One region of the Caldibacillus debilis DSM 16016 genome, then DNA from elsewhere that is predicted to be linked to it. Evidence: riboswitches for the same ligand, from Rfam matches in the RefSeq annotation. Region 1 holds a riboswitch; each other region holds the start of a gene.
What was found. Region 1 has a riboswitch for S-adenosylmethionine ahead of A3EQ_RS0117270 (ABC transporter substrate-binding protein). Riboswitches for the same ligand answer to the same signal wherever they lie in the genome.

Region 1 (5,195 bases):
AAAATAATCGTCCAACAACAGTTGGGATTGTCCGGCATTTTCAGCGATCGTTTCATCATTTTAAAATTTATGTTCAATATGGAAAAAAATTTGTCCGACATGAAAGAAAAATAACCGTCATCCCGGAAAAAACGTCCATCACCGCGGGAAAAATGTCCATCATCGCTCCCGGGGTCCGACATTCGAACGGCCCCTGAACCGGATGCGGCCCAATGCACCGTGAAAATCTTGCCATAAACATTTCCCATTCTTTTGTTGACTTCATTGTTGCAATTCCATATAATAGACTTTGTGTAAAATATGGCAGCCTATGTGTACATGTTTATCCGCCCATTTTGTTGCTCCTTGCCGGAGTTGTACCGCGTAACCCTCAGCTGCTGGGGCGAAGGTACATGAAAACAAAATGGCGATAAACGATGTACGCAACTGTTTTATTTTACCGACTAACTTTTATAAGGAGGAACTTCAATGTCCCGTTATACAGGACCGACTTGGAAGATTTCCCGCCGGCTCGGGATTTCGTTAAGCGGAACGGGTAAAGAACTGGAAAGACGTCCGTATCCTCCGGGACAACACGGACCCAATCAACGGAAAAAGCTTTCCGAATACGGCCTCCAATTGCAGGAAAAACAAAAACTCCGCCACATGTACGGGATAAACGAACGCCAATTCCGCAACACTTTTGAAAAAGCCGGGAAAATGAAAGGGGTCCACGGCGAAAACTTCCTGATCTTGCTGGAATCCCGCCTGGACAACCTGGTGTACCGGCTGGGCCTCGCCCGCACCCGCCGGCAAGCCCGGCAATTGGTGACCCACGGCCATATCCTGGTTGACGGAAGACGCGTCAACATCCCCTCTTATCTCGTGAAACCCGGTCAAACGATCGGCGTCCGCGAAAAATCGAGAAACCTGCAAATCATTAAAGAGGCCATTGAATTAACCAACTTCATTCCGGAATATTTAACCTTCGATCCGGAAAAAATGGAAGGCACCTATACCCGTTACCCGGAACGTTCGGAACTTCCGGCGGAAATCAACGAATCCCTGATCGTCGAGTTCTACTCCCGCTGATCGGCTTCCGCGCGGGAAAGGCTGCTTAAAAGCCCCGGATCCCTTGGAAACAAGGGAATCCGGGGCTTTTTCATACAGGCGAGAAGGCCGCGACATCTCTTCCATGTCCACGGGCCGGTTTGCCGGAGCTCGCCTTTCCCGGGATCATGCCCATTTATGAACGAGACGGGGTTCGAACCGCTCCATCCGGCGAAAAAGGGTTTCCGCATCGCCGGCGGTGATCAATAACTCCAAATTTTCAGGCTTGGCGAATCCCTTTTCCACCGTGTGTTCCAGCATCCGAATCAAAGGATCGAAGAAACCGTTGACGTTGAACAGGCCGATCGGCTTTTTGTGCATGCCGATCTGCAGCCAGGAGAGGGCTTCAAAAATTTCTTCATAGGTCCCGTAGCCTCCCGGCAAGGCGATATAGCCGTCGGCCAATTCGTGCATTTTGGCTTTGCGGTCATGCATGGTGTCCGTAATGAAGAGTTCACTGACGCCCTCGTGGGCCAACTCTTTCTTTCGCAAAAATTCGGGTATGATCCCGATCACCCGGCCCTGATTGCGCAAAACCGCATCGGCGATCTCCCCCATCAGGCCCGCCTTGCCGCCGCCGTAAACCATGGATATCCCCCGGTCGGCAAGGAATTTTCCGAGATCCCTGGCCGCCCTCCTGTATTCCGGGTCGTTCCCGAAATTCGAACCGCAAAATATGCAAATGGATTGGATGTTATTCATCTCCCGAACCCCCTTGCGCGATCCGCCCGAAAAGCCGGGAACCGGCGGTCTCCGGACACTTTCCCCGTTTTGCCGGCAAAATGCCGATGCCCATCGGGCATCCGGTCCGGCATCCCCCTTCCGCCGGAAAACCTCCGTTTACGGCTTTTCCACGGCGCTCTTTTTTGCCATCCCCACAATTATAGCTTTCGCCGGGAATGCATGTAAAGGCCGGCGCGCCGCCGCGCCTGAACCGAAGGGCCGATCGGCCCTGCCTGAAACGGAGGCAGAACCGTCTGCAATCGATGCACAAGTTCCCCCATCGGATATTGATACCGCCGACGGGAAAATAAAAAAATCCGCCTTCGCTTTCTTCCCGCCCTTTCCGGCAATTGGTTCGGCGGCATGGAGGCGGACTGAATATAGAGATCTCGAATTTCCCTTGACAAAAGCACGGGAATTTTTCTAAGATATTCTCATAATTGAATATTTGCAAAAGTTCATCTTATCCAGAGAGGCGGAGGGACTGGCCCGGTGAAGCCTCAGCAACCAGCCGGATTCCGGCCAGGTGCTAATTCCAGCAGAACTTCTGTTCTGGAAGATAAGATGAAGGGAGGCAATGTTTTCTTTGCTAAACTTCTTCTTATCGGAAGAAGTTTTTTTTCATTTCTTTCGCATCAAGGGGGGATCCGCCGGGAAAATAACCGGCATGTTCCGGCCGGGAAAAGCGGTTTGGGAACCTCGCCGGAACCGTACGAACCGCAAGATCAGGCTGCATGTCTGTCCGCAGGAAGTCCTCCGGGGAAAAGGCGTGCAAAAACAAATGACAATCAAAAGGAGGATGCAGGATGAAGAAAACAGCGTTCTTATTGACGATCCTACTTTTATTCGCATCCGTCCTGTCCGCCTGCGGCGGCAATAAGACGGACGGGGAAAAAGCCGCAAACGGCGGCACCGGAAAACCGGAAAAAGGGGGAACATTGATCTTCGGCCGGGGAGCGGACGCCGTCTCCCTCGATCCGATCAACGTCACGGACGGAGAATCCATCCGTGTTACATACAACATCTTCGAAACCCTCTTTGAATACGACGCCGATTTAAACATCAAGCCGAGACTGGCCACTTCTTACGAAACGTCGGAAGACGGGTTGACATGGACCATCCATCTGCGCAAAGGGGTCAAATTCCATGACGGCACGGATTTCAACGCCGATGCAGTCGTCTTCAACTTCGAGCGCTGGATGGATCCGAACAACCCTTACCATGACGGGGACTTTACCTACTACACCTTCCTTTACGGGGGATTCAAAGGGGACGAAAACCATAAAATCGTCCATGTGAAGGCCCTTGACGATTACACCGTCGAGATCCGATTGAAAGAAAAGATCGCCCCGTTCCTCAGTTACCTGGCCATTCCCATGTTCGGGATATCGAGCCCCGAGGCGATCAAAAAATATGACGACAAATACGGCGAACATCCGGTGGGAACCGGCCCGTTCAAATTCGAGAGCTGGGACCGCAACGACAAGATCGTTTTAACCAAAAACGAAAACTATTATGAAGAAGGGAAGCCCTATCTCGACCAGCTGATCTTCCGGGTGATCCCCGACAATTCCGCCCGTTTGAGCGCCCTCAAATCCGGGGATATCGACATCATGGACGGGCTCAATCCCGACGATAAGAACGCCGTCGAGTCCGACCAAAACCTGGATTTTGTCAAACGGCCGAGCTTTAACATTTCCTATTTGGCCTTCAACACGGAAAAAGCGCCCTTTAATGATGTGAAGGTCCGCCAGGCCATCAACATGGCCATCAATAAGCAGGGAATCATCGACGCCTTCTTTAACGGATTGGCCGAACCGGCGAAAAATCCCCTTCCTCCCGTCCTTTGGGGATACAATGACGGGATTCCGGGTTATTCATACGATCCGGAAAAGGCGAAACAATTGCTGGCGGAAGCGGGATACCCTGACGGCTTCAAGACCGAACTGTGGGCGATGAGCAATCCGAGGCCTTATTTGCCGCAGCCGTTAAAAGTGGCGGAAGCGATCCAGGCCGATTTGAAGAAGGTCGGCATTGAGGCCGAAATCAAAACCTTCGAATGGGCCACCTACCTGGACAAAGTGAAGAACGGCGAACACCCGATGGCCCTCTTCGGATGGACGGGCGTTTTGGCCGATCCCGACAACTTCCTCTATCCGAATTTGAGCAAAACGAACACAAAGAAACCGGCCAACAACATTGCCTTCTACAAAAGCGACGAGTTAACCGGTCTGCTCGAAAAAGCGAGGGTCACCATCGATCAAAAGGAACGGATCGAGCTTTATCAAAAGGCCCAGGAAATCGTCTTCCGGGATGCGCCTTGGGTCTTGCTCGCCCATACGGCCCCGCCCCTGGCGAAGGCCAAATATGTGAAAGGGTTTGTCGCCCATCCGATGAACGATTCGTTCACCGAAGTCTATCTCGAGAAATAACGGCCGGCACCGGCCTTAAGGTGCCCCCGTTTCGGGAAAACGCCCGGATCGAAAAGCGGCAGGCGGGCGCCGGCTCTCCAAATCGGTACCGATCGTCTCCACCGGACGGCCCTTTCCGGCCGTTTCCCCAAGGGGATGAAGTCCCTTTATCCGGCGGCTTTCCGCCATCCTTCTGCTTTTTCCGGCTCCCTGGCGGAATCCGCAAAGGGGCATTAAAACATGTCCTTCCTCGCATCCGGGGAAGGCGCGCCCGCCCGGGCGGGCCGACAGCAAACCTTGGCTTGCCGCAATACCGCACCGCCGGCAGTCAACAAACTTTGGAAAAACACCTCCCGCTGGAGGTGTTTTTCCATTTTTTGATGATTCGAACCGGTTTGTCAGGGTTCCTTGGAAACCGGCGGCGGGCAAAGGGCGGGCGATCCCCTTCCCTTTCGGGCAACGGCGGCCGGATTTCCGGCGAATCAGGCGGCATGGCCGCCTCAATTGCTCTTTCGCATCCAACAGAAACCGGAAAATCACTTGCGAATGCCCGTTTCTTCCGCCAGCTCGGCGTACCAGTCCAGCTCCCTTTCCGCCGACCGTTTAAACTCGGCTGAGGGCAAATAGGACGGCTGGAGATAGATCTTTTCCAGCTGCCCGATAAAGCCTTTGTCCTTCTCCATTTTGGCGACGGCCGCTTCCCACTTTTTGACGATCGCCTCGGGCGTTCCCGCCGGCAAGGATATCCCGGTCCACCATTTGACCGTCAAGCCGTGAAAGCCGAGTTCCTCCGTCGTCGGCACGTCGGGGTATAAGGGGCTCCGTTTGCCGTCCTGGACGGCCAGCACCTTCAGCTTTCCCGCTTGCACGAGGGAATAGACTTCCCCGGCATTATGCACGGCCAAAAGCACATGACCCCCGGCCACTTTCGCGGCGGAATCGCTGGCCCCTTCGCTCGATACCATCCTCGTT
Region 2 (5,195 bases), on a different contig from region 1:
GGATGCCTGTTGGTGGGCTTTTCCTTATTCTTTGCTTATGAGTTTTTCAAGGGGATCAATGATTTATAGGGTTTTGTTCTTTTCGAGGGCAGGCAAGAGATCTTGAATCGATTCGGGTGAGAAAGGTCCGGGAGGAAGGCGCGGGAATGGCCCTTTGGCGCTTCATCCCCTGTAAAAATCCGGCGGGCTTCCTCGGCATCGGAGGCGGCCCGCCGGTTTTATCCGTTCATCTTTTGATTGATTCCAAGAATTCTTCGGTGATGATGCCTTCGGCCACGAAATGGCCGGCGAACAATTCTCCGATTTGTCCCAGTTGCATGTCCTCATGGTTGATAAAATGGGGCAGCGCCTTTTTGATGAGCGGCACGTGTTCTTCCGGCCGTTCGGCGATCGTATTCCATGCCCGGACGGCGAGCCCCAAATCCCCGCTGAAAAGGGCGGCTTCCAATTCTTCCGGCGGGAGCGGGTCGGAAAGCGGGTCTTCCGCCTCAACAAATTCCCCGCTCAGCAAAAGCCGGGTCCATTCTTCGAAAGAATCCGCCAATGGCCGCGGTTCTCCGTCTTCCGCCACATAAACGATCTGACCGGTTTCCCGGAGGAAGGCGACCGAACCGATGGCGCAAGCCGCAAAAGGGATGACGCCGCCTTGTTCCGCCAACTCTTCCAGCGGCAAAATCCGGGTAATTTCCACCGCCCGGTCCGGAAGGAGGAAAAAGGGATGGTCGATCCGTCCGCCGTTTTGCCTGTTCATCAGTTCCCGGAAAGCCTGGGGAAAGCGGAACCCGAGGCGCCGTTCCGCCTTTTTCCATTCGCCGTCCGATGCCCCGGCCGGACCGTCTTCATCCGCCCATCCGGGATGTTCTTCGTTTCGGTAAAAATGGCGGATCCGGAAATCGGTTGCGGTGATTTCCCATTCCGTCATCGGGGAATCGAACAGGACCCCAAGCCGGAACCCGTCCCTTTCCACGTCCGTCTCCTCGTACAGCCAATACATGCCGGGAGCCAATGGGAATTCGGATCTTTCCTCCTTGATCCCCGATATTTCGATCACGGCGGCCTCGCCGTAACTGAAACTGCCGGATCCGTCCAGGGTGAGCCGCAAAACGTCCTCCCCGCGGCGGATGAAACGGATTTGGGCATCATGGAGCCCGGCGTCCGCGATTTCCGCCAAACCTTCCGGCAACTGCCCGCGGATTTTTTCCTTGTATTCCCCGGCCGCGTCGATCATCTTTTCCGCTTCTTCCTGTTTTTCTTTCAGCCAGGCCAAAACCTCGTCCCGGACCCGTTTCGGGAGTTCGGGCTGATTGATCGTCCCGTCCAGCACATAGGGGTGGAAGGTTTCGGGGAGGATCTGCAGCAGCCGGTCTTTAATGGATTCCAGCTCTCCCCGCAAATAGGCGCGGAAATCCTCGCTTTCTTCTTCGAAACCGCGGATGAAATCCGCCCATTCTTCATCGGATTCGGGGAAGGTCAAAAGATGGGGATCCTGCATAGTTTCATACCATTTTTTCGAAAAAAATTTCATCGGACGAGTCTCCTTTTCGTTCGGATTGTTGATTACTTTGATTATGAAAGACGGAGAGGATTTTGGTCAACCCTTTTTCTGCCGGGACGGTTCCGACGGGCTGTCAAAAAAAGTATGCGTAAAATATTTGTGGGCAAAACTTATCCCCTTCAATAGGTGAGTGATCGAAGACGCACGCCTATGAAGGGGGAACCAGGCGTAAGCGCGGCAGGAAAGAAAGCAACAATTAATGAAAAAGAGGGCTGCTCCTTGGCAGACTGATCGTCAGGAAAAACTCGCATATTGACATTTTCAAACATTCATATTACTATACAATCATACATAAAAATTACATATTTTCCTCGTCATTTCTTATCCAGAGAGGTGGAGGGACTGGCCCGATGAAACCTCGGCAGCGGGCTTTCGCATGAAAGCACTGTGCCAATTCCAGCAAGTCGTCTGGACGGCTTGGAAGATAAGAAATGAGACGGAGTTTTGCGAACGCATGACCCCTCTCATCTTATCTTCCTGGAGGTAAGATGAGGGGGGTTTTCATTTATCCGAAAAGGAGGGGATGCGGGGAAATTTCGATTCGTCTCTTAAACCGAGTTTTCATATCCATTTACTCGTATTTATTGGAGGTGCTCGATGATCACTTTTGAAAATGTCACCAAGGTATTTCAGACCAAGGACCGGGAAGTCGCGGCCGTCAAAGATGTAAGCCTGACCGTCAAAGAGGGAGAAATCTTCGGCATCATCGGCTTCAGCGGCGCCGGAAAAAGCACCCTCCTCCGCCTGGTCAATCTGTTGGAAAAACCGACTTCCGGGAAGATCTTCGTGAACCGGCAGGAGATCACCAAACTGTCCACCAAGGAACTGCGTAAATTGCGGCAAAATATCGGAATGATCTTCCAAAATTTTAATTTGTTCAATTCCCGGACAGTTTTTGGAAATGTGGAATATCCCTTAAAAATCGCACAGGTCCCGAAGGAGGAAAGGAAACGGATCGTTTGGGAACTGCTCCGGTTCGTCGGACTCGAGGATAAAGCGGGCGATTATCCCGAGCAGCTGTCGGGAGGCCAGAAGCAAAGGGTGGGCATTGCGAGGGCCCTGGCCACTTCCCCAAAAATTCTGATTTGTGACGAACCGACTTCGGCCCTCGATCCGGAAACCACCAACGACATTCTGAATCTGTTAAAAAAAGTGAACCGGGAGTTGAATGTGACCATCCTATTGATCACCCATGAGATGCATGTCATCCGCAAGATTTGCGATCGGGTCGCCGTGATGGAGGAGGGACGGATCATCGAAGAAGGCTCCGTCCTGGATATTTTCACCAGCCCGAAAACCCGGACGACGAAAAACTTCATCCGTTCGGTGATCCACGATTCCCTTTCCGAATCCTTGCTCGAGGAACTGAAGCGGAACGGAACGAACCATCTGTACCGCCTGACGTTCAAGGGCGATGCGACAAAACAGCCGATCTTATCGAGGATTTCAAAGCGATACAATGTGGATGTCAACATTTTGAACGGAAATATCAGCGAACTGCAGGGGCAATTATTCGGGAATCTGATTGTCGAAATCATAGGCGATGGACAGGAAGTGAAAAGGGTCATCGAAGAACTGAAAAAAGTTGTGCAAGTAAAGGAGGTCCTGTCCGATGCGGGTTGATTGGTCCACGTTTTGGCCGCGGATTGTCGAGGCGACCGGCCAGACGATTACGATGGTCGTTTTTACCTTGCTATTTTCGTCCATTATCGGAATCTTGATGGGGCTGCTTTTATATGTCACCCGAAAAGGGAATGTTTTTGAAAATCGGTTCATCTATTCCTTTTTAAACATTATCATCAACATCGTCCGTCCCATCCCGTTCATCATCTTTTTGGTCGCCATCGCCCCGTTGACCCGGGCGGTGATCGGGACGACCATCGGGACGGCTGCCGCGATTTTCCCCATGACGATCGCCGCCTCCTTTTCGGTGGCCAGGGTGGTGGAAAATAATCTCGTCTCCATCGACCCGGGGATTATCGAAGCGGCCAAGGCGATGGGCGCCGGACCCTTCCGGATCATTTTTGAAATCATCATCCCGGAAGCGATCGGACCGCTGATTTTAGGCTTGACCTTTGTCACCATCGGCTTGATCGATTTCTCGGCGATGGCGGGAACGGTCGGCGGCGGCGGTTTGGGCAACCTGGCGATGACCTACGGGTATCAGCGGTTTGATACCTCCGTCATGATCGTCACCGTCGTTATCCTCATTCTCTTGGTGCAGATCGCACAATTGATCGGGAATTATCTTTCGAGGATTTTTTTGCGTCGATAGAAAAAATTTGGCATTCAAGGAGGAAACAGAATGTACAAAAAAATAGGCTTATCGTTGATTGCGGTACTTCTTTTCGCTTTACTTTCGGCGTGCAAGGGCGAGACGGCTTCCGATGAAAAAAAGGTGGTAAAAATCGGGGTGACGGGGACCGACGGCCAGGTCTGGGACATCATCAAGGAAAAGGCGGCGAAGGAAGGCATCACCATCGAGCTGGTTGAATTTTCCGATTACACGCTGCCGAACCAGGCGCTGGCGGACAAGGAAATCGATTTGAATGCGTTCCAGCACATCGCCTTTTTGAATCAATTCAAGGAAGAACATCATCTGGATATCGTGCCGATCGGGACCACGGTCATCGCGCCGATGGGCATTTATTCCGAGAAATATAAGGACGTCTCCGAAATCCCCGACAAGGCGAAAATCGCCATCCCCGATGATCCCTCGAACCAGGCGAGGGCTTTGAAGCTGCTTCAGTCGGCCGGATTGATCAAGCTGAAGGAGGATTTCGGCTTGTTCGGCGATTTGAGCGGAATCAAGGAAAATCCCAAAAAATTGGAGATCATTCCGATGGTGGCCCAACAAACGCCGAGGGTGCTTCCGGATGTGGCCGCGTCCGTGATCAATAACGGGATTGCCGGGCAGGCCGGATTCGTTCCGAATAAAGACGCCATCTTCCTGGAAGATCCGAATGATCCGGCGGCGCAGCCGTATATCAATGTTTTTGCCGCCCGGGCGGAAGACAAAGACAATCAAACATTCAAAAAGATTGTCGAGATCTACCATGATCCTGAAGTGGTCGAGGCGATCAAAAAGGATACGAACGGCGGTTCCGTCGTGGTCGACATTCCGATTGAAGAACTGGAAGACATCATCAAATAAAAAGCGGGGGGAATTGGCGTGCCGGTTGATTTGCAGCTTCAAAGGAAGCGGATCGAGGAAAGCATCGAAAACGGAAGGGAACTGTATATTCAAACGAGCCATGAGATTCATGATCATCCGGAAATCGGAAATCAGGAATTTTTCGCATCGGAAAGGTTGACCGATCTTCTGAAAAAGGCCGGTTTTGAGGTCACGACAAACGTTGCCGGCCATGAGACGGCCTTTGTCGCGAGGAAGCCTTCCCATATCGACGGCCCGAAAATCGCCTTTCTTGCCGAGTATGATGCGCTGCCGGGACTCGGGCACGCGTGCGGGCATAATTTGATCGGGACGACGAGCGTGGCGGCGGCCATCGCCGTAGCGGAAGTCATTCATGAAACGGGCGGGGAAGTTTTCGTCTTCGGCACCCCGGCGGAGGAAGGGGGACCGAACGGTTCGGCAAAGGGCAGCTTTGTCAAACACGGTTTATTAAAAGACATCGATGTG
Region 3 (5,195 bases), on a different contig from region 1:
GATCACGTAACTGATATTTTCCACCCCGATCTTTTCCGCCGACTCTCTGGCCACGTCGATCTCGCTGTAGCCCTCCCGTTCAAAACCGACGGAGAAGGTTTGGATCCTCGGATGGAATTCCTTCGCGATCGCCGCGATCATCGTCGAATCGATTCCGCCGGACAGGAAAGAGCCGACCGGCACGTCGCTCCGCATATGGACCTTCACCGAATCGAACATCGCTTCCCGGATTTCTTCGACCCATTTTTCCTCCGGCTGTAAGGCGGGGCGGAATTCCGCTTTCCAATATGTAAAAATTTCCAAAGGTTTTCCGGGCCGTTTCTTGAAATAAGTCCCCGGCAGCAATTTTTCGATCTTTTCATGCATGGTATACGGTTCGGGAACATATTGGAACGTCAAATATTGCTGGAGGGATCTTCCGTTGAGCGCCGGATTTTCCAAGGCATGGAGGATCGCCTTCTTTTCCGAGGCAAAAAAGGTGCACCCTTTGTCCGGATCCGCATAATAGTACAACGGCTTGATGCCGAAAGGATCCCGGGCGCCGAAAAGGAGCTTTTCTTCCCTGTCCCAGATGAGGAAGGCAAACATCCCCCGCAATTTATCCACCGATTTTTCTTTATAATGGTCGTACAATGCCAAAATCACTTCGGTATCGGATTCGGTGGCAAATTCCATTCCCTTTTCCTGCAATTCTTCCCGCAGTTCGATATAGTTATAAATTTCCCCGTTAAAGATGATCCAATACCGTTCATTGGCATAGGACAGGGGCTGCCTGCCCGATTCAAGATCGATGATGCTCAGCCGGCGAAAACCGAACTGGACATGTTCGTCGAAATAATACCCTTCGTCATCGGGACCGCGGTGGGTCAAAAGATGGTTCCGCTCTTTGAAGGCATCCCGATCTTCGTTGGAAAACTCCTTCGGTTGGTCATGAACACAGCCGATAAATCCGCACATTCCATTCACCTTCTTTTCCTTTCCTGATGCCGAAAATCCTATTTACTTCCATGAGACGTGGAAAAGGAGCAATCCGTAACGGGGAAATCCTGAAACGCCGAAAACCAATGATCCGGATGGGAAACGGCGCGAATGATCACCCCATTATTGTATCAAAAAAGGTTGTCGAATAAAATTGCGGGATGACAGGGCGCCTTCTCTTTTTACTTGCCAGTTGAAGGTTCCGATTATTGCCGATTGAAGGATCCGATCCCGAGAAAAATTTTGCACATGCGATCCAAGAAAAAAGGGGGCCATTCATACCCCCGCTTTTCCCCGGCCGCCCATGCCCTTCTTGTGATTCCGCATTTTCCGGCGGAAAAGAAACGCCCCTCTTTCCGCCTGTGCCTGGCCGGATGTCAATCTTTATAGGATTCCTTTTTTCCGAAGACGTCCAAACGCCTTTCTTTTTCCGCTTATGCCCGGCGGAACGCCTGTTCCCTCAACAATTCCGCCTTGTCGACCCTTTCCCAGGGCAGATCCAGATCCGTCCGGCCGAAATGGCCGTAGGCCGCCGTTTGTTTGTAAATCGGCCTTCTTAAATCAAGCATCCGGATAATGCCGGCAGGCCGCAAATCAAAATTCCTTCTCACCAGTTCCTCCAGCACTTCCTCGCTGACTTTCCCCGTGCCGAAGGTATCCACGGAAATGGACACCGGCCGGGCGACGCCGATGGCATAGGCCAACTGGACTTCGCACTTGTCCGCCAATCCGCTGGCGACAATGTTTTTCGCCACGTAACGGGCCGCATAAGCCCCGGAACGGTCCACCTTCGTCGGATCTTTGCCGGAAAAGGCGCCGCCTCCGTGTCTGGCGTAACCGCCGTAAGTGTCGACGATGATCTTCCTTCCCGTCAGCCCCGCATCTCCCTGCGGACCGCCGATGACAAACCTTCCGGTCGGATTGATGAAATATTTCGTTTCCCCGTCAAGCATTTGTTCCGGGACGACGGCACGGACGACGTGTTCCATCAAGTCCCGCTTGATCTGCTCCTGGCTCACTTCCGGATGGTGCTGGGCGGAGATCACGATCGTATCGATCCGCACCGGCTTTCCTTCTCCGTCATATTCCACGGTAACCTGGGTTTTTCCATCGGGACGCAGGTAGGGCAGGATCCCCGTTTTCCGCACCACGCTCAACCTGCGGGACAATCTGTGGGCCAATGAAATGGGAAGGGGCATCAGCTCTTCCGTTTCGTTGCATGCAAATCCGAACATCAATCCCTGATCCCCCGCGCCGATGGCTTCGATTTCCTCGTCGGTCATCTTCCCTTCCCTGGCTTCCAGGGCTCGGTCAACCCCCATCGCAATATCCGGGGATTGCTCGTCAATCGATGTGATGATTCCGCATGTATCGGCATCAAATCCGAACTTGGCCCGGGTATAACCGATTTCGCGGACGGTGTCCCGAACGATTTTCGGAATATCCACATAGGATGACGTGGAAATTTCCCCGGCAACGAAAACAAGCCCGGTCGTAATAGACGTTTCCACCGCCACGCGGGCATCGGGATCTTCGGCGATGATGGCGTCAAGGATCGCGTCGGAGATCTGATCGCAAATTTTGTCCGGATGCCCTTCCGTGACCGACTCTGATGTAAACAATCTTCTTCCCATAAAAATTCCTCCTTCCGGTTCCTTTGCTGACTGTCACGGATACCTTATTTCATATTTTGCACGAAAATATCGATCCTAGTTCCGTAAATTATGCCTGGATCCCATGGAAGGTTATAAAAAAATCCCTTTCCGCTGAGGAAAGGGTGTGATTTTACCTTTCACTCTTATCGTTCAAGGAATTCCCTTGCTCAGTTGAGCACCTTACTTATTTGTCAATAAGCAGGTTGCCGGGCTTCCTCGGGGCAGTCCCTCCGCCTACTCGCAATAAGAGTATCCGTTCAAGTTACAATCATACAACACCGGCTTTAGCCTGTCAACGATTTTCCCATTCCCTGTTAAACGTCTTTGATATTGTCATATTGTAACGCTTCAGTGAAAATGTCACTATGGGACAGGAGAAAATTACGATGACCAGAAAAGAATTGTGGCGTTACAATGTGATGTTGAAACATATTCATGGACTCATGACTGTACGTGAAACTGCGAATGAACTAGGATTAAGCACCCGCCAGGTTTTTCGCCTGAAGAAAAGAATCCTGGAGGAGGGAGAAACCGGAATCATCCATAAAAATCGTGGGCGAAAACCGGCACACGCACTTTCAAATGAAGTACGTGAATATATTCGTAATCTTCTCACAAGCGAGCGTTATCGCAACTGTAATGATCATCATTTGGCTGAATTGTTGGCACAGCATGAGGGTATTCACATAAGCCCTTCTACCGTTCGCCGAATTCGCTGTGAATCCAACCTCCCGCCGAAGCGAAAGCGTCGTCCACCCAAAGCCCATCGTCCAAGGCCTAGAAAACCTCAGGCGGGGATGCTCGTTCAAGTGGATGCCAGCTTTCATCCCTGGTTGGAGGACCGAGCCAAGCCATTTGCTTTACTGGCAGCGATTGACGATGCCACGGGAGAGATCGTGGCTGCCGTGTTTCGTCCTCAGGAGGATACGGAAGGGTATTTGCTTCTCCTCAAACAGATGATCGAACAAAAGGGAATCCCGATGAGTATTTACTCCGACCGGCATACCATCTTCCGTTCGCCAAAAGAAGCAACCCTGTCGATCGAACAAGAGCTGGCCGGTGAAGCCCCTCCGCTCTCCCAGTTCGGCCAAGTCTTACAGGAATTGGGGATTACCCACATCAAGGCCCTTTCGCCACAGGCCAAAGGACGAATCGAACGCCTCTTTGAAACCTTACAGGATCGCTGCGTGGTGGAATTGCGTCTTCGCAATGTCAACACCATCGAAGAAGCAAATCAGGTTCTTCCGGAACTTATCCGTAAACATAATCATCTCTTTGCGGTTCAACCTGCCGATCCGGAAAGCGCGTTTGTTCCCTTGGCTGAGGAACAATCCTTGGATCATATCCTGTGCTATCGGGAGAAACGCACGGTCGGTTCTGGCGAAACCGTATCGTATGGTGGAAAGACGTACAAGATCGTAACGAAGAACTCCAAACAAACCATTCCCGTGAAAACACGGGTTGAAGTCCGTGAAACCCTAAACGGGGATCGATTTATCTGGTACAAAGGGGAAAAATACCTGCTGGAAGAAGTGCAAAAGCCTGATCGCCAAGAATCTTCGCAAAAAGAAAAGGCGGGCATCGTGAGAACGCCTCACAAGCCCGCTGCCAATCATCCTTGGCGAAAACCATTCCTACCCAAGCCAAGGATACCACAACGGGCTGAATTTGGCTATAACGGTTTGAGAGAACCGACTCCAATTCCTTTCACCCCTTGATGGCTTCCATGCCTGGACCGCAAATGAATCAAGGGTGAGCGAAGCGAAGGCCCTTGGGCCTTTACCCTTGATGAAATGAGCGGTCCAGGCCAAAATTCAAAACACAGGGTGAAAGGAATAAAAAAATAAATCAATGTGACAAATTCACTGACGCGTTAGTATGACATTTTCACTGACGCTTGACACGATTTTCCCATTCCCGTGTCTTTAAATATCATCGTTAAAACCTATTCCATTTTTCGTGGAAATATTATATACTAATAGCATATATGTGTTATACTTTTTTAACGAAATCATGAAAAAGGAAGGTTTTGTATGAATACCGTCAGCCGGCCAAATTTGACGAAGGACTTGAAAGATTTCGGGAATGTTCATGTCCAATTGAGCACCCCCCGATTGGTGGAAAAAATCTTGGAAAGGAAGGAAGGCATGTTAACGTCGACGGGGGCCGTAAGGGTCATGACCGGGAAATATACCGGAAGATCCCCGAAAGACAAATACATCGTGGAGGAGCCCTCGGTAAAGGATAAAATCGATTGGGGGACCGTCAACCAGCCCCTGCCGCCTTCCCGCTTTTTAAATCTGTACAAAAAGATGGTCCATTATTTGAAGGATAAGGAATTGTTTTTGTTTAAAGGCTTTGCGGGAAGCGACCCGAAATACCGGCTGCCGATCGACGTGTATACCGAATTCGCCTGGCACAGCCTGTTCGCGCGGCAGCTGTTTATCCGCCCCGATGAAAATGAATTGAAACATCACGAAGCCCGCTTCACCCTTTTGTTTGCGCCGAATTTCAAGGCCGATCCCCTGGAAGACGGCCTCCGTTCGGAAACGTTCATCATCA
Region 4 (5,195 bases), on a different contig from region 1:
GACCGCTCCGCCCCATTCTTCCAGGATGAAGTCCTGAATTTCCTTCGAATGGAGGACATCCACCAGCGTCTTGATCTCTTCTTTGTTTTCATCCCCCTGGCGGACGGCGATGATGTTGACATAGGGCGAATCCGAATCTTCGATGGCGATGCTGTCCTTCACCGGATTCAATCCGGCGTCGAGGGCGTAGTTGGAATTGATGACGACCGCATCCCCTTCGTTGTTCTTGTAGATTTGGGGCAGCAATTCCGGGGCATACTCGTAGTTGAATTTCAAATGTTTCGGATTTTCCGCAATATCTTTTACGGTAGCCGTGACCTTGTCAACCCCGTCTTTCAGTTTAATTAGCCCGTTTTTCTCAAGCAATGTCAAAATGCGTCCGTGGTCGGGCACGCTGTTACTGATGATGATCGTCGCCCCGTCGGGAAGTTCATCCAGGGATTTGTACTTTTTCGAATAAACCCCGATCGGTTCGATATGGATCCCGCCGGCATTGGCAAATTTGTAGCCGAATTCCTTCATTTGCGCTTCCAAATAGGGAATGTGCTGGAAGTAATTGGCGTCCAAGGATCCGTCATTCAAGGCCGGATTGATCAGTTCATATTTGCTGAAGGTGCGGATATCCAAATCGATGCCTTTTTCTTTCAGGATCGGTTTGGCCTTTTCCAGGATCTTGGCGTGGGGTTCATTCGTCGCCCCGATGACGATCTTTTTCAATTCCCCTTCATCGGAGCCTCCGGTTTTCTCGGATTTCCCGCAGGCCGCAAGGCCGAAAATCAAGGCTACAGCGAAAAGTGCGACAAGCCATTTTTTCATGAAAAATCCCCCTTTGTATTATTGTTTCAATCCTTATCGGATCAATTAACCCGCTTCAAATGCCGCCGAACCCTTGATCCGGCCTTCCCGTCCGAAGGGATTTGCCGGATCTTGATCCTTTCCGGAAGCCGGAAAGACCGGGCCGGTGTCCCGCCATTTCCGGCAGTTTTCCGGGACCCATCCCCCGTCCTTGCGGCGGCCGTTCATCGTTTATCCAATTTTTTCGTTATAAAATCTCCGATAAATTGGATGATAAAGACGATGAGTAAGATCAACAGGGTGGCGAAAAAGGTCACATCGTTTTGATTTTGCGAAAATCCGTCCAGATACGCGTAGTCGCCGAGGCCGCCGGCCCCGATGACGCCCGCGATGGCCGTATATCCGACGAGGGCGATGGCGGTCACCGTAATGCCGGAAACCAATGCCGGCATCGATTCGGGCAGCAAAACCTTAAAAATGATCGTGAAGGTGTTTGCCCCCATCGCCTTTGCCGCCTCAATCACCCCCTTATCGATTTCCCGCAGGCCGATTTCCACCATCCTCGCATAAAATGGAGCGGAACCGATGATCAATGCGGGAAGGGCGGCGTCTGCCCCGATCATCGTCCCGACGAGAAATTTCGTAAAGGGAATCAATAAAACGATTAAAATGACGAAGGGAATGGAACGGAAAATATTGATCAATCCGGAAATAATGCCATAGATCCATCTGTTTTCCCACAGATTGCCCTTCGAGGTCAGAAACACCAATAATCCCAAAATAATTCCAAGTAAAAATATAAAAATAATGGAAATTCCGGTCATATAGAGGGTTTCCCATGTCTTTTGCCATGCTTTCGCCAAATCCACATTCGGAAATATGGCGCTAAACATTTTTCATCACCTCCACGCCGATCTGTTCCGCCGATAAGATCTCAAAGGCCTTCGCCAACGCTTCCGGATCTCCGGCCATTTGCACATACAGGAAACCATAGGCGCCGTTTCTCGTTTGCGAAATGTTTCCATGCAGGATATTGATGTCCAGACCGGTTTCCCTGATCAGTTTGGCGATGATCGGTTTTTCGACGGATTCCCCGGCGAAGGTGAGTTTGACCAATTTTCCTTCGGGATATTTGCGGAAAAGATGTTCGATGGTTTCCGACGGTTCTTCCGTTTCGGTAACTTGCCGGACGAACTGTTTCGTGATTTCCGCTTTCGGCCGTTTAAATATTTCCAAGACCGGGCCGACCTCGACGATTTTTCCCGCCTCCATCACCGCCACCCGATGGCAGATTTTGCGGATGACATGCATTTCATGGGTGATGAGAACGATCGTCAAGCCCAGTTTTTGGTTGATGTCGACGAGCAGCTCCAGAATCGAATCGGTCGTTTGCGGATCCAGGGCCGACGTGGCCTCGTCGCAAAGCAGCACCTTCGGATTGTTCGCCAACGCCCGGGCGATGCCGACCCGCTGTTTTTGCCCCCCGCTCAGTTGGGAAGGATAGGCATCCTCCTTTCCTTCCAAGCCGACCAGTTTAATCAGCTCATCGACCCTTTTTTTCCGTTCCTGTTTCGGCACCTTGGCAATTTCCAACGGGAATGAAATATTCTCCCGGACCGTCCGCGACCAGAGGAGATTAAAATGCTGGAAGATCATCCCGATCTGCTGCCGGGCCTTTCGCAATTCCGCGCCGCGGATATTGTGGATTTCCTTCCCGTCGATAATGACCGAACCCGACGTGGGGGTCTCCAATCCGTTCAGCAGGCGGATAAGGGTGCTTTTCCCGGCGCCGCTGTAACCGATAATCCCGAATATTTCTCCTTCTTTGATCTCCAGATTGACATGGTCAACCGCCGTAACATCTCCGTTTTTCGCCGGAAAAATTTTTGTTAAGTTCTGCACGGAGATCAAAACGTTCCACCCCTTTCCCTGTCGCCATCCATAAAAGGAAAGCGCCTTTCCACAATGAGCAGAAAGGCGCACGATTACGAAACAATCGATTACCTCTCCCTCATCTCTCAAAGTGAATCGCTTCACTTTGTGTGAATTGGCACCATTTCAATGCATACGCATTGACGGTTGCCGGGTTTCATCGGGCACATCCCTCCACCTCTCTTGATAAGAGCTAGGTACTGCCTTATTAAATTTTCATGATGATTGAAATTCTATCACCCTTCTTAAGCCATGTCAATAAAAAAATGAAGGAAAACTTCAATCGCCGCGGCCTTTCGGCAGGAAAAATCCCTTCCATTTTTTGGCCGCCGGAAGGGCCGATCGGGTCCGCCCTTTGGCCGCACGGACAGCCGGGCCCAAACGGATCGGACCGCTTTTCCCGGCCTCCGGGGGCGGCCGGCGATATGCGCGGCATCACCGTTTGCGGATGGCTCATTTTTCCTTTCACCACCCATCCTTCGCGATGAATCCCGAATGGCTGTCCATACAGCAGGGAAAACCTCCTTCATCCGCGGATGAATCCCCCTTTCCGCGGCCCGGTCGGGCCGTTCATTCGCCAAAAACTTTTCCTGAAGGAAATCGCTGCCCGGATGGCGAATCATGAAAAAAGTTGAGTTAGGATGCTTTCCTTTTTAGGGAACGCGGGGAGCTCCATTTCCCCGCCAACTGCAGCCGTTGGGCCGGGATTCTTTCTTTTTTAGGAGGTTTTCGTATGTGGCAAAGAGAAATGGCGGATACCCGCAGGGGAAAGTTCGAGATATTCACCCGGGGCGAGGGCAGCCCGCTCTGCATTACCCATTTCTATAGCGAATTCAACGAACGGGGCTATTATTTTGCCGATGCATTTACCGGCCATTTCAAAGTTTATCTCACCAACTTGAAAGAGGCGGGAAACTCTTGCAAAGCGGATTCGGAGCGGGAACTGGGCATGGAAGAAACATGCAAGGATTTGGAATCCGTCCGGGAAGCGCTCGGCATCGAGAAATGGGGATTCGCCGGCCATTCCGCCGGCGGGATGCTCGGGCTGGTCTATGCGGCCATTTTCCCCCGTTCCTTAACAAAAATCTTGATCGGCGGGGCCTCCGCAAGCAAGGATTACATGGAACATGAAGGCAGCATGTACAGTCCGAAAAGCCCATTGAACAAAAGGCTGAAAGCCTTGTTTTCCATCCTGAAATCCCCGTCATCCGCGAAGGAAGAACGGGCAAAGGCCATGAGGGAATGGACGGAAATGTCCCTTTACAGGCCGGAGAAATTCGAGGACTATTTTTCCAGGCCGAGCAGCGGAAGGGTCGTGCAAAATAGATTGGATTACTTTTCGTTTCACGAATTGCCCAACTACGACATTCGGGAGAAATTAAAACATGTCCCCGTTCCGGCCTTCATTTATTGCGGCAGATACGATGCCCAATGCCCGCTCCCGTTCTCGGAAGAAATCCATCGGTTGCTGCCGGATTCCAAACTGTTCGTGTTCAACCAAAGCAACCACGTCCCGTTTTTGGAAGAGGAGGATTTATTCAAGGAGATGGTGCGCCAATTTGCGGAACTGGGCAATGCGTAAGATTTGCTCATGCTGTTTCGGCAGCCGCATTCGGGGAACGCATGGGGCCCGTCAGATACGTTTTTATAGACGGGATAAGTTCGTGAATCGGCAGCCCGTTTCTCGGAATAAAAACCAAAACGGGATTGCCGCCAACGCCGGTGAATTTTATGAGGATAAAATCTTCGTGGCCAGCATTCTGGCGGCGGGCAGCCCTTTCTCCGGCTGATGCCGTATCAGAAAGGCAGGATCATGAACAAAGGAAAAGGAATCTGCGAGAAAAAAGGAAAATTTGAACCGGGAATTCATCATCCGGGGTCCGGCCACGGCCCCGTCTCCGCCGGAAGCCGCAAAGACCCAGCCCAAACCGGAAAAAACATGCCGCAACAAAATGAAAAACCCGATTGTCATGACGGCGCCCCTCAAAAAGAGCCTTGATAGATCAAGTCCTCCTATTTGTGTAAAATCCTGCTCCCAGTCAAGGGAACATCGCCTTCCGGGAATGGATCCGCTTTGCGCCCGCTTCTTTTTACACAAATTTTTGGACTTCATCGCCTTGATATGCATTTTCAGAAACTTGGCGAAAGGGACCGGCCCTTCCTTAGCCGCCTTACATCCGCTTGGAAGAAAACTTAAAGGTGTATTTGTCGCTTCGAAAATAAAGTTTCGTATATTCAAATACGGTGCCGTCTTCCAAATATGCCCAGGCAGACATGTAAATGAGCGGCAGGTCTTTTGGCGTCCGCAGCAATTGATTCAGGCTCTTGTTCGGGAAAATCGCCGAAATCTCCCCTCTTCTCTCCTTAATTTGATACCCTTTCCTTTCAACATAGTCGTATTTGGATTTCGACATCACTTCAACGGACAGATCCGGGAACAGTTTTTCCGGCAGATAGGTTTCCTCCAA

Region 2: it holds a riboswitch for S-adenosylmethionine, as region 1 does, so the genes downstream of both, A3EQ_RS0119590 (methionine ABC transporter ATP-binding protein) here and A3EQ_RS0117270 (ABC transporter substrate-binding protein) in region 1, are expected to answer to the same signal.
Region 3: it holds a riboswitch for S-adenosylmethionine, as region 1 does, so the genes downstream of both, metK (methionine adenosyltransferase) here and A3EQ_RS0117270 (ABC transporter substrate-binding protein) in region 1, are expected to answer to the same signal.
Region 4: it holds a riboswitch for S-adenosylmethionine, as region 1 does, so the genes downstream of both, A3EQ_RS0110645 (methionine ABC transporter ATP-binding protein) here and A3EQ_RS0117270 (ABC transporter substrate-binding protein) in region 1, are expected to answer to the same signal.

The regions. Positions count from the first base shown of each region.
Region 1 covers NZ_KB912915.1:64,417-69,611, forward strand. Annotated here, with positions in the region: gene rpsD (30S ribosomal protein S4) at 469-1,071, shown strand; gene A3EQ_RS0117255 (LOG family protein) at 1,216-1,782, opposite strand; SAM riboswitch class I at 2,273-2,378, shown strand; gene A3EQ_RS0117270 (ABC transporter substrate-binding protein) at 2,619-4,244, shown strand; gene A3EQ_RS0117280 (tripartite tricarboxylate transporter substrate binding protein) at 4,760-5,195, opposite strand, start outside.
Region 2 covers NZ_KB912917.1:116,605-121,799, reverse strand. Annotated here, with positions in the region: gene A3EQ_RS0119600 (LysE family translocator) at 1-69, shown strand, start outside; gene A3EQ_RS0119595 (DUF4085 family protein) at 227-1,525, opposite strand; SAM riboswitch class I at 1,874-1,986, shown strand; gene A3EQ_RS0119590 (methionine ABC transporter ATP-binding protein) at 2,153-3,178, shown strand; gene A3EQ_RS0119585 (methionine ABC transporter permease) at 3,168-3,830, shown strand; gene A3EQ_RS0119580 (MetQ/NlpA family ABC transporter substrate-binding protein) at 3,861-4,709, shown strand; gene A3EQ_RS0119575 (M20 family metallopeptidase) at 4,728-5,195, shown strand, end outside.
Region 3 covers NZ_KB912918.1:38,033-43,227, reverse strand. Annotated here, with positions in the region: gene asnB (asparagine synthase (glutamine-hydrolyzing)) at 1-957, opposite strand, end outside; gene metK (methionine adenosyltransferase) at 1,413-2,612, opposite strand; SAM riboswitch class I at 2,774-2,883, opposite strand; gene A3EQ_RS0119835 (ISNCY family transposase) at 3,020-4,351, shown strand; gene pckA (phosphoenolpyruvate carboxykinase (ATP)) at 4,667-5,195, shown strand, end outside.
Region 4 covers NZ_KB912891.1:143,555-148,749, reverse strand. Annotated here, with positions in the region: gene A3EQ_RS0110660 (MetQ/NlpA family ABC transporter substrate-binding protein) at 1-816, opposite strand, end outside; gene A3EQ_RS0110650 (methionine ABC transporter permease) at 1,020-1,688, opposite strand; gene A3EQ_RS0110645 (methionine ABC transporter ATP-binding protein) at 1,681-2,706, opposite strand; SAM riboswitch class I at 2,804-2,920, opposite strand; gene A3EQ_RS0110630 (alpha/beta fold hydrolase) at 3,461-4,309, shown strand; gene A3EQ_RS0110620 (GntR family transcriptional regulator) at 4,899-5,195, opposite strand, start outside.